3 regions of the Kutzneria sp. NPDC051319 genome follow, and region 1 is predicted to be linked to each of the others. Evidence: riboswitches for the same ligand, from Rfam matches in the RefSeq annotation. Region 1 holds a riboswitch; each other region holds the start of a gene.

Region 1 (3,542 bases):
GTTCCATGTCGTCTCGTCACCCTTGACGGCCCTCCTCGGGTCGGCTGGACGATCGGTGGGCGCGATCGTAGGGACGCCGGACGCGGGCGTGCACCTTCGTGCGACCGCAGCGTCGAGGGTCGTCCCCGTGTCTGCGCTGGTCGGACGCTTGGACCTCGCAGTTCGCCCGGCCGGCCCCGTCGGTGTAAGTTTCAGAGACCATGATCAGCAGTGGTCTGGCTCACCGGTGTGGACCATGGCGCGTGGGAGCCGTTTTCGGTCGGGTCGGCGAGTTGGTGGCGGTTCGCGCGCGCCGTGGTCACCGTGGCTCCGCCCACCGCTGATTCACGCCCGCCCGCCGCCAGTACGCCGCGCTCACGCCGACCGAGATCAGCGTGCCAGCAGGATCACCGGCGCGGTCAGCGCGGCCGGCACGATCAGCCGCTACCTGAGCGCACGCGTCGGATCGGTCGGCTCGGGCGCGGTGTCCACGGGCGCGGGCAGCGCGGCGGTGTAGCCGGCGGACTCGACGACCGCCACCAGGTACTCGGGCGCGATGGTGGCCGGGCGCGTCGCGGAGGTCATCGCAACTCCTTCGAGAAGTGCGTCAGCCGACCAGCTGGTAGCCGGCCTCTTCGACGGCGGCGCGGATGTCGGCCGCCGGCACGTCGCCGTCGCTGGTCACGGTGAGCCGGCCGGTGGCCAGGTCGACGTCCACCTGCTGCACGCCCGTCACCTCGCTGACCTCCTCGGTCACCGAGCTGACGCAGTGCCCGCAGGTCATGCCCTGGACGGTGTAGGTGTTCTCGGCGATCAGTCGTTCTCTCCTCGAAAAGTGTTGTCAGGACCGGACCAGGCGGGCGATCGCGTCGCCCGCCTCCTTGATCTTCTCGTCGGCGCTCGTACCGCCTTCGGCGATGGCGTCGGTGACGCAGTGTCGGAGGTGCTCGTCGAGCAGCGACAGGGACACCGCCTGCAACGCCCTGGTCGCGGCGGAGATCTGCGTCAGGATGTCGATGCAGTACTTGTCCTCGTCGATCATGCGCTGAAGCCCGCGGACCTGTCCCTCGATCCGGCGCAGGCGACGCAGGTGCGCCTCTTTGCTGTGGGCGTAGCCGTGCATCGTCGTCCTCCTGGGGATCGGCGCCCCGCGGCGCGGCCGGCTGCTGGTGGCCGAGGGAACCGCGGGCCAAGCCCTTTATACCCGTAGGGGGTAGGCGTACGTCGACAGGGGCGGCGAACGTCCCGTACGGGAATTCGCGCCGGCGGTGTGAATGGTTCAACGTCAGCCGCTGAATCCTTTTCCGCCGCGCGACTGCCGTCGTGAACTACGGTGTGTCCGTCGACGGTTCGGCCGCCCCGATGTGGGACGGTCGAGGCAAGAGGGAACCCGGTGTGAATCCGGGACTGCCCCGCAGCGGTGAGTGGGAACGACCGCCGTCATCGAGCACTGGGCGCGCACGGCGCCTGGGAAGCGACGGCCAGTAGGACCGAGCGATCGGGTGCCCACGAGTCCGAAGACCTGCCGCCGGCGCGCGTGCCACCCGGCACGCGCGGGTTCCTGGGCCTCTCGGGCGGGCCACGGACGGTCACGGCCGTGGTCTGCCTGGTGGTGTGGGGACCCTTCCGCACGCTCGCGAGGAGTCTGGCGTGACCGAACCGGCGTCACCTGTCCCGTTCCGCAACGCTGTGCTGGGGCACAGACACGACTGGCTGCGCATCGCCGGCGTGCTCGGCGTGATCGCGGTGCTCCATCTGGTCGCCTGGGGAATGCTGTTGCTGGCCGTGGTTCCCGGCCACTACTCGATGGGGACCCAGGTTTTCGGTGTCGGCCTCGGCGTCACCGCGTACACCCTGGGCCTGCGGCACGCGTTCGACGGCGACCACATCGCCGCCATCGACAACACCACCCGGAAGCTGATGTCCGACGGCAAACGTCCGGTGTCGGTCGGGTTCTGGTTCGCGCTGGGCCACTCGACGGTGGTGCTGGTGTTGGCGGTGCTGATCGCCGCCGGCGCACAGGTGGTGGGAGCGCTGACCACTGAGGACTCCGGCGCCCACCAGACCCTGGGCCTGATCGGCACCAGCGTGTCGGGGCTGTTCCTCTACCTGATCGGCATCCTCAACCTGCTCGCGCTGGTCGGCATCGTCCGGGTGTGGCGGTCGATGCGTGCCGGTGCGTTCGACGAGGACGAGTTGGAGGCCAGGCTGAACGAGCGCGGCTTCTTCAACCGCTTCCTGGGCGGCATGACCCGGTCGATCAGCCGTCCCGGCCAGATGTACCCGGTGGGCCTGCTGTTCGGCATCGGGTTCGACACCGCGACCGAGGTGACGCTGCTGGTGCTGGCCGGCACCGGCGCGGCCAGCGGTCTGCCGTGGTACGCGATCGTGGTGCTGCCGCTGCTGTTCGCGGCGGGCATGTCCCTTTTGGACACGGTGGACGGCACGTTCATGAACTTCGCCTACCAGTGGGCGTTCGCCAACCCGGTTCGGAAGGTCTACTACAACATCGTGATCACCGGCCTGTCCGTGGCCGTGGCTCTGCTGATCGGCAGCATCGAACTGGTCGGCCTGCTGCAGGACAAGCTGGGCCTGACCGACCCGTTCAGCGGCTGGATCGCCGATCTCGACCTGAACAACGTCGGCTTCCTCATCGTCGGGCTGTTCGTGGTGGTCTGGGCGGTGGCGATCGCCTACTGGCGTCTGGCCGGCGTGGAACGGCGCTGGCGGGTGCGGGACTGACCGTCAGAGGGACGGCTGCCAGCCCCCAAGGGCGAGCGGCCCCGGCTTGGCCGGGGCCGCTCTCACGGCAGAGGGGCTTTGTCGGAGCATCCACTGCCGAGTCTGTGTGCCGTGGTGGGGCTGTCGGTTCAGGTCGTCGGCAGCGTGCTGCCGCCGGCGCGGGCGATGTCGAACCGCCGCGTCACGTCCGACCAGTTGACCAGCGACCACAGCTTCTGCACGTAGTCCGGGCGCACGTTGCGGTACTGCAGGTAGTAGGCGTGTTCCCAGGCGTCGAACACCAGCAGCGGGCGGGTGTTCATGCCGACGTTGCCGTGGTGGTCGTAGACCTGCTCGACGACCAGACGCTCACCCAGCGGCTCCCAGGCCAGCACGCCCCAGCCGGAGCCCTGCACGAGGGTCGTGGCCGAGGACAGCTGGGCGGCGAAGGCGTCGAACGAGCCGAAGTGCTCGTCGATCGCCGCGGCCAGCTCGCCGTCGGGCTTGTCGCCGCCGTCGGGGGAGAGGTTCTCCCAGAACACGGTGTGCAGCACGTGGCCGGACAGGTTGAACGCGTAGGTCTTCTCCAGGCCGACCAGGCCGCCGAACTCGCGCTTGTCGCGGGCCTCGGCGATGCGCTCCAGGGTGTCGTTGGCGCCCTTGACGTAGGCGGCGTGGTGCTTGCTGTGGTGCAGCTCCAGGATCTCGCCGGTGATCGCCGGTGCCAGCGCGCCGTAGTCGTACGGCAGGTCCGGCAGTGCGTACTGGCCCATCGTGGCCTCCCAAGCTCCCTCGGATCTTGTTGCACATTGATCCTAGTTGCAACCTACTGGCTATAGCAT
Region 2 (3,542 bases), on a different contig from region 1:
TGGCAGGGATTGTGTGCATGGGTTTTAATCTCCTCCGGTTTGGCGGCGGTGCCATACCGACTTCGAGAAGAGCAGGGGCCATCAGTTTGGGATACCCACGCTTGCCCCGTCAATACCTTTCGGGCAGGTGAATTGTTCAGGTCCGTGAACCGTTGAGCAGGGCCAACAGTTTTTCCACATCGTGGATGATCTGGTCGCGGGGGGTGCGTGCCCGGACCTGCACCCGGACTCCGACCCAGGCGTTGAAGGTCACGGCGGTGGCGGTTTCGACATCGATACGGTCGGTGACGGAACCGTCCCGCTGACCCTGGCGGATCATCCCCGCCAGCGTCTCGCGCGCCACCGCCGAGTGCTGCGCGAGTCGCTCGGCGACGGCGTCGTCCGAAGGCCCCAATTCGGTGGAGCTGTTCACGAACAGGCAGCCGCGGAAGTCGTCGGCCGGCGATTCGAGCAGGAGTGAGAACAGGGAGCGGATCGCCGAGAGGCCGTCGGCCGCGGCCTTCTCGCGGAACCCGTCCTCTGCCAGCGTGAGGTAGCGGTCGAGCGCGCGAAGGTAGAGCGAGTGCTTGTCCCCGAAGGTGTCGTACATGCTGCGCCGGCCGACCCCGGTGTGCTCGACCAGATCCTGCACCGAGGTCGCCTCGTAGCCGCGCCGCCAGAACAGGTCCATCGCGTCGGCGACGGCCGTGTCCGGATCGAATTCCTTGTGCCGAACCATGGGGACAAACCTCTCACACGGGCTAGACGGCCGCGCTCAGGCCGGCCTTGACGTTGCGGGTGAACTCGTCGAACAGCACCTCGGGCGTGCCCTTGGCCACGGCGTCCAGGGTGGTCGACGCGACCTCGGCCGGGTCCGACTTGCCCTCGGTCACGTGCGCGGCCATGTCGGTGTCCATGAAGCCGACGTGCAGGCCGGTCACGGTGATGCCCTTGGGCGCCAGCTCCTCGCGGACGACGTCGGTCATCGCCCACTCGGCCGCCTTGGCCACCGAGTACGCGCCGGACCACGCCGGGTGGGCGAACGACAGCACCGAGGCGACGTTGAGGATCGCGCCGCCGCCGTTGGCCTCGATGGCCGGCGCGAACGCGCGGATCGCCGCCAGCGGGCCGACGAAGTGCACCTCAAGCTGCTCGCGGACGGTGTCGAGGTCGGGCTCCAGCAGTCCGGGCGCGCTCCCGATGCCGGCGTTGTTGATCAGGAGGGTGGCGTCGGCGGCGACCTTGGCGGCGGCCTCGATGCTGGTGTGGTCGGTGACGTCGAGGCGCAGCGGGGTGACGCCCTCGATGTCGATGGTCTCGGGGCGGCGCGCGGTGGCGTACACCTTCGCGCCACGGGCGACGAGCTCTTCGGCGAACTTGCGGCCCAGGCCGCGGTTCGCACCGGTCACTACGGCAACAGTCTTGGTGAAGTCCATGTCGACGACGATAGTCTGTTGAGAACGAACGGTGCAATAAGAACCTCGGTGACCGCGGCCACACGACCTCCGGGAGCCCGCGCCGGCCGGGCTGAGACGTGGACCGGGTTCGGCCTACCTGACACGCCGACACAACATGTGGGTTCTTGCGACTGATCGTCGTCCATGTATTGTGCTCACCGAGCTGGTTCGGCCGTCCCGCCAGGGCGGTCGTCGTAAGAGGGAACCCGGTGCGAATCCGGGACTGCCCCGCAGCGGTGAACGGGAACGACCGCCGTCACGAAGCACTGGACGCAGGTGTCCGGGAAGCGACGGCCAGTAGGTGCCGACCAGGCATGCCCGTGAGTCCGAAGACCTGCCCGCTCGCCCGTTCCGCACCGTGGACGGGCTCGTGTCCAGGCCCCGAGGGAGGGCGTGGGGACTCCTCGCGGCCGCGTGCCGCCTGTGTCCTCGCGCCCAGGGCCCACAGCGTGCGAGGAGCAAGGCCGTGAAGCCAGCCGTGAAGACAGTCGTGCGGGTCGATGCCGACCCCCACCCGACGATGCGGGTGCGCAAACGCAGCGGCGCGTTCGAGACCGTCGACGTGAACAAGATCGTGAAAGCGGTGGGCCGCAACGCGGTCGGCCTGTCCGAGGTGGACCCGCTGCGGGTCGCGACCAAGACGATCAACGGCCTGTACGACGGCGCGACCACCGAGGAGCTGGACCGGCTGTCCATCCAGACGGCCGCGGAACTGGTCTCGGAGGAGCCGGAGTACTCCCGGCTGGCCGCGCAGCTGCTCGCCGCGTACATCGACAAGGAGGTCCGCGGCCAGGGCATCCACTCGTTCAGTCAGAGCATCGCGCTGGGCCACCGCGAGGGCCTGATCGGCGACGAGACGGCCAAGTTCGTGGCCACGCACGCCCGCAAGCTGGACGACGCGATCGACGCCGACAACGACCGCCGCTTCGAGTACTTCGGCCTGCGCACCGTGTACGACCGCTACCTGTTGCGCCACCCCAATTCCCGGGCGGTGCTGGAGCGCCCGCAGTACTGGCTGCTGCGCGTGGCCTGTGGCCTGTCGCACACCGCGGCCGAGGCGATCCGCTTCTACCGCCTGATGTCCTCGCTGGCGTACCTGCCGAGCTCGCCGACGCTGTTCAACTCGGGCACCCGGCACACCCAGATGTCCTCGTGCTACCTGCTGGACTCGCCCCGCGACGAGCTCGAGTCGATCTACGAGCGATACGCGCAGGTGGCGCAGCTGTCCAAGTTCGCCGGCGGCATCGGCGTGCAGTGGTCCCGGGTCCGCTCCCGCGGCGCCCTGATCCGCGGCACCAACGGCCACTCCAACGGCATCGTGCCGTGGCTGCGCACGCTGGACGCCTCGGTGGCGGCGGTCAACCAGGGCGGCCGGCGCAAGGGCGCGGCCTGCGTCTACCTGGAGACGTGGCACCCGGACATCGAGGAGTTCCTTGAGCTGCGCGACAACACGGGTGAGGACGCGCGCCGCACGCACAACCTGAACATCGCCAACTGGATCCCGGACGAGTTCATGCGCCGGGTCGAGGCCGACGCCGAGTGGTCGCTGTTCGACCCGGACGAGACGCCGGAGCTGCCGGACCTGTGGGGCGAGGACTTCGACCGCGCCTACCGGGCGGCCGAGGAGGCCGGCCGGGCCGTGCGCAAGGTCAAGGCCCGCGACCTGTACGCGAAGATGATGCGTACGCTGGCCCAGACCGGCAACGGCTGGATGACCTTCAAGGACACCGCCAACCGCACCTGCAACCAGACCGCCGAGGCCGGCAACGTGGTGCACCTCTCCAATCTCTGCACGGAGATCCTGGAGATCACCAGCGACGCCGAGACCGCCGTGTGCAACCTGGGCTCGGTCAACCTGGGCGCGCACGTGGCCGGCGACGCCCTGGACTGGACCAAGCTGCGGGAGACCGTCCGCACCGGGGTCACGTTCCTGGACCGCGTGATCGACATCAACTACTACCCGACCGAGCCGGCGGGCCGGTCCAACCCGCGCTGGCGGCCGGTCGGCCTGGGCGTGATGGGCCTTCAGGACGTGTTCTTCAAGCTGCGCCTGGACTTCGACTCTCCCGAGGCTCGCGAGCTGTCGACCCGCATCGCCGAGGAGAT
Region 3 (3,542 bases), on a different contig from region 1:
CCACTCGCGTTCGGCTTTGTCCGGACGTCCTTGCGCGCGGAGCGCGAGTGCGAGGTTGTTGCGGCTGATCAGAGTGTCGTGGCATTCGGGGCCGAAGAGCCGCGTGTGGATCTCGAGGACAGCGCGGAGCTCGTGCTCGGCTTCGTCCAACCGACCCAACTCCCGAATCGAATCCGGCGCACGGTCGGGAGATCGCCGCGAGCGGTGACCAGACAGCCGTTCAGGACGGCGAGATCGGTGTCCTCGCGGCGGGTGGTGAGCCGCTGAAGGCGATCGGACAAGGGCTTGGCCAACACTGCCAGCACGATTGCGGCGCCGGCGATGAGGCCGGTCCACCACTTGTCCTTGATCCCGGTGGCCGAAAGACCGGCGGGAACGGTGATCATCGCGGTCAGGGTGAGTAAAGCGAACCAAGTCCAAGCAGCGTCGCAACCGGGAGTCACCCGAACGTATGCGGATCGTCCAGGGGAAGGCCGGTCTCCCGGAGGGTCCAACGGCCGGGAGCGCCGGTGAGCTGGGTGACGGTCGACGGGGAGACGTCTACGCGCCAGAAGGCCGAAGGCGGCGCCCCTAGCGCTGCTAGGACTGCGGCCCGGACCACGGCGGGCGAGGTGACCACGCCAAGGCGGCCGACGTCGCTTGCGCGGTCCAGCCAGGCGGCGACGCGCTTGAGGACGGAGCTGACGGGCTCGCCGCCATGGGGGGCGGCCTCGGGATCGGTCATCCACGCCATCAGGTCGCCTTGGTCGATCTCGGCCAACGACCGGCCGCGCCACGAGCCGTGATCGAGATCGGCCAGGGAGTCGTCGACAGCGGCGTCCCAACCGAGGGCCTCGGCGGTCTGCGCGCAGCGCAGCTCGGGTCCCCGGGCGAGACGGTCCAACCGGGCCGGGCCGGCCACCGCCGACGGCCGTCGCGACAACGGCTCGTCGGCGGGAAAACGGGCCTGCCGCACCGCCTCGGTGGCGGCGTGGCAGACCAGGAAGATCCGGTTCAGGACGCCGCCACCCGCTCGGCCCTGGGCGCCAACAACCGCTCGGCCAGCGGCGCGAACAGCAGGCCGATGGCGGCCCACATGATCGCCTGCGCGGCGACCGAGTAGAAGCGGAAGTCCCACAGCACGTCGGCCGGGAAGCCCGGATAGACGATCTGGCCGGCCGGATTGCGCAGCGGCAGCGGAGTCTCGGTCGCCTGCGGGCCGTAGTCACGGACGTTGGCCGCGAGCTCGCCCAGCGACGGCAACAGCGCCATCGCCACGCCTGTCACCACTACGAAAGCTAGCGCCGCTAGCAGCGTGGCGTTCCAGTTGCCGAAGCGCTTGGCCAACCGCTTGCCCAGCACCGCGGCGCCGACCAGGAACGCCACCGAGCAGACCATCATCACCACGTACAGCGCGCCGCGGACGCCGATGGTCGCCCCGTGGCCTATCGACGGCGGGTTGGCCGGGTACTTCACGAACGGCACCAGGTAGATGCCGAGGAAGCCGCCGCCGGCCACCAGCACCGACAGCGTGCGGGGCCGCAGGTTGCCGACCCGGCCGAGGCAGACCGCGTACGCCACGGCGAACAGCGCGCCCATGGCCACGCCGAACAGCACGATGCCGACGCCGATGCCGACATTGGCCTGGATCGCCCGGGTGAAGATCTCCGGACCCTCGTCGCCCGCGGGCAGGCCGGCCGCCTTGTTCAGCAGCTCCTGGGCCTCGTCGCGGCCGCTCTCGTAGTCGATCGCGGCCTGGATCTGCGGCTCGGCGAAGATCCGGGCGAAGACGAACGCCAGCAGCCCGGCCAGGGCGCCGACCAGCACGCCCCGCAGGATGATTCGCTTTTCCATGTTCGGTTGTCCTGCCCGAGAGTTGGTCAGTGGCAGGGGAAACCGAGGAAGTGACGCGCGTCGTGCACGAACTCGTGGATGTACATGTTGTCGCCGAAGACCGAGGTGGCGCCCTGGTCGATGCCGATGAAGTAGTACATCGCCAGCGCCAGCAGGACGGTGCCGCCCAGCCACAGCATCGCCTTGGGCAGCGGCAGGACAACCGGCGTCGGAACGGCGGTGGTCACGGGAATGGTGCTCACGGAGCCTCCTTCGGGGATCGTGCGTCCCGTTCGTTGGGCAGGTGATGGCGTGGTGTCTGGCTCGCCCGGATCCGAGAACCCGGGCTCACAGTGGCGCGACCGCGCCGGATTTCCACCGGCTTACGCACTCCATCACTCAGCGTGGCACACTACGGACCCCGATCAACGCACGTCAATCCGCCGAGCAGGGCGTATGAGCTCAGCGTGAGGCAGCCGACACGACGTTGCGCAACAGCAGCGCGGTCGTCACCGGGCCGACACCTCCCGGCACCGGCGTGATCGCCTCCGCGATCGGCTCCACCGCGTCGGTGTCCACGTCGCCGACGAGGCCGCCGTCCGTGGTCGGATTGGTGCCGACGTCGATCACCACCGCGCCGGGGCGGATGTGCGCGGCGCCGAGCACGTGCGCGCTGCCGACGCAGGCCACCACGATGTCGGCCCGGCTCGTCTGCACCGCCAGGTCCTTGGTGCGGGAGTGGCACACCGTCACGGTCGCGTTCTCCGCGAGCAGCAGCAGCGCCGCCGGCTTGCCGACCACGGTGCTGCGGCCCACCACCACGACGTCCGCGCCGGCCATCGTCGTGCCGTGCGCGCGCAGCAGCTCCACCACGGCCTGCGCCGTCGCCGGCGCGAACGCCGGCAGGCCCGCCGCCAGCCGCCCGAGGCTGGTGGGGTTGGCGCCGTCCACGTCCTTGGCCGGGTCGATGTGCAGGGCGATCTCGTCCCGCGTGAGGCCCGGCGGCAACGGCGTCTGGCAGATCACGCCGTGCACCGTCGGGTCCGCCGACAGCTCGTCCAGGCACGGGCCCAGCAGCTCACGCTCGTCCACCACGCGCACCGCCACGCCGACCTTGTCCGCCGTGCGCACGATCGAGCGGACGTACCAGGCCGTGGCCTCGTCGTCGGTGGGGACGACGATCGCCAGCGTCGGGGTGATGCCGCCGTCGCGCAGCCGGGCCGCGTCCGCGGTGACCTGCGTGCGGATGGCAGCGGCCACCGCGCGGCCGTCGATGAGGGTCATGCCAGCTCCTCGATGAACTTCTCGGCCGCGGCGACCTCTTCGCCGATACGGGCCAGTTCCGTTTCCAGTCGGGCTCGGGTGGCTACGTCGGTCATCGACGCCCGGTTCACCGCCACGTTCACCGCCGCCGCCTGCATGGCCGCCCGCGCCGACACCGCGGCCACCGCCACGTCGGACAGCACGTTGACGTTGGCGCCCGGTCGGATCCGCCGGGCCAGCTCCAGGATCTCGGCCGCCAGCGCCGCCGTCCGCAGCGGCACGTCCGCCGCCCGCACCAGCGACTCCTGGATCGCCGCGCTCCGGGCCGCCTTCTCGTCGTCGGTGGCCTTCGGCAGCCGGTACGCGTCCGTCACCCCCGTGAAGGCCTCGGCGTCCGCGTCGGCCAGTTCCACCGCCGTATGCCGGTGTTCGGTCGCCCGTGCCAGCGCTTCCCGCATCGTCGGCTC

The links. Region 1 has a riboswitch for cobalamin ahead of AB0M73_RS35855 (HoxN/HupN/NixA family nickel/cobalt transporter). Riboswitches for the same ligand answer to the same signal wherever they lie in the genome.
Region 2: linked by a shared signal. The riboswitch ahead of AB0M73_RS19255 (ribonucleoside-diphosphate reductase subunit alpha) and the one ahead of AB0M73_RS35855 (HoxN/HupN/NixA family nickel/cobalt transporter) in region 1 are both predicted to bind cobalamin.
Region 3: linked by a shared signal. The riboswitch ahead of AB0M73_RS17860 (CbtB-domain containing protein) and the one ahead of AB0M73_RS35855 (HoxN/HupN/NixA family nickel/cobalt transporter) in region 1 are both predicted to bind cobalamin.

The regions. Positions count from the first base shown of each region.
Region 1 covers NZ_JBFBAM010000054.1:28,060-31,601, reverse strand. Annotated here, with positions in the region: gene AB0M73_RS35870 (hypothetical protein) at 424-564, opposite strand; gene AB0M73_RS35865 (heavy metal-associated domain-containing protein) at 587-793, opposite strand; gene AB0M73_RS35860 (metal-sensitive transcriptional regulator) at 821-1,102, opposite strand; cobalamin riboswitch at 1,309-1,524, shown strand; gene AB0M73_RS35855 (HoxN/HupN/NixA family nickel/cobalt transporter) at 1,750-2,721, shown strand; gene AB0M73_RS35850 (superoxide dismutase) at 2,850-3,473, opposite strand.
Region 2 covers NZ_JBFBAM010000016.1:184,646-188,187, forward strand. Annotated here, with positions in the region: gene AB0M73_RS19245 (TetR/AcrR family transcriptional regulator) at 137-718, opposite strand; gene AB0M73_RS19250 (SDR family oxidoreductase) at 741-1,415, opposite strand; cobalamin riboswitch at 1,584-1,793, shown strand; gene AB0M73_RS19255 (ribonucleoside-diphosphate reductase subunit alpha) at 1,903-3,542, shown strand, end outside.
Region 3 covers NZ_JBFBAM010000015.1:90,550-94,091, forward strand. Annotated here, with positions in the region: gene AB0M73_RS17845 (tetratricopeptide repeat protein) at 1-339, opposite strand, end outside; gene AB0M73_RS17850 (histidine phosphatase family protein) at 440-1,075, opposite strand; gene AB0M73_RS17855 (CbtA family protein) at 994-1,833, opposite strand; gene AB0M73_RS17860 (CbtB-domain containing protein) at 1,860-2,075, opposite strand; cobalamin riboswitch at 2,108-2,240, opposite strand; gene AB0M73_RS17865 (bifunctional 5,10-methylenetetrahydrofolate dehydrogenase/5,10-methenyltetrahydrofolate cyclohydrolase) at 2,275-3,096, opposite strand; gene AB0M73_RS17870 (cyclodeaminase/cyclohydrolase family protein) at 3,093-3,542, opposite strand, start outside.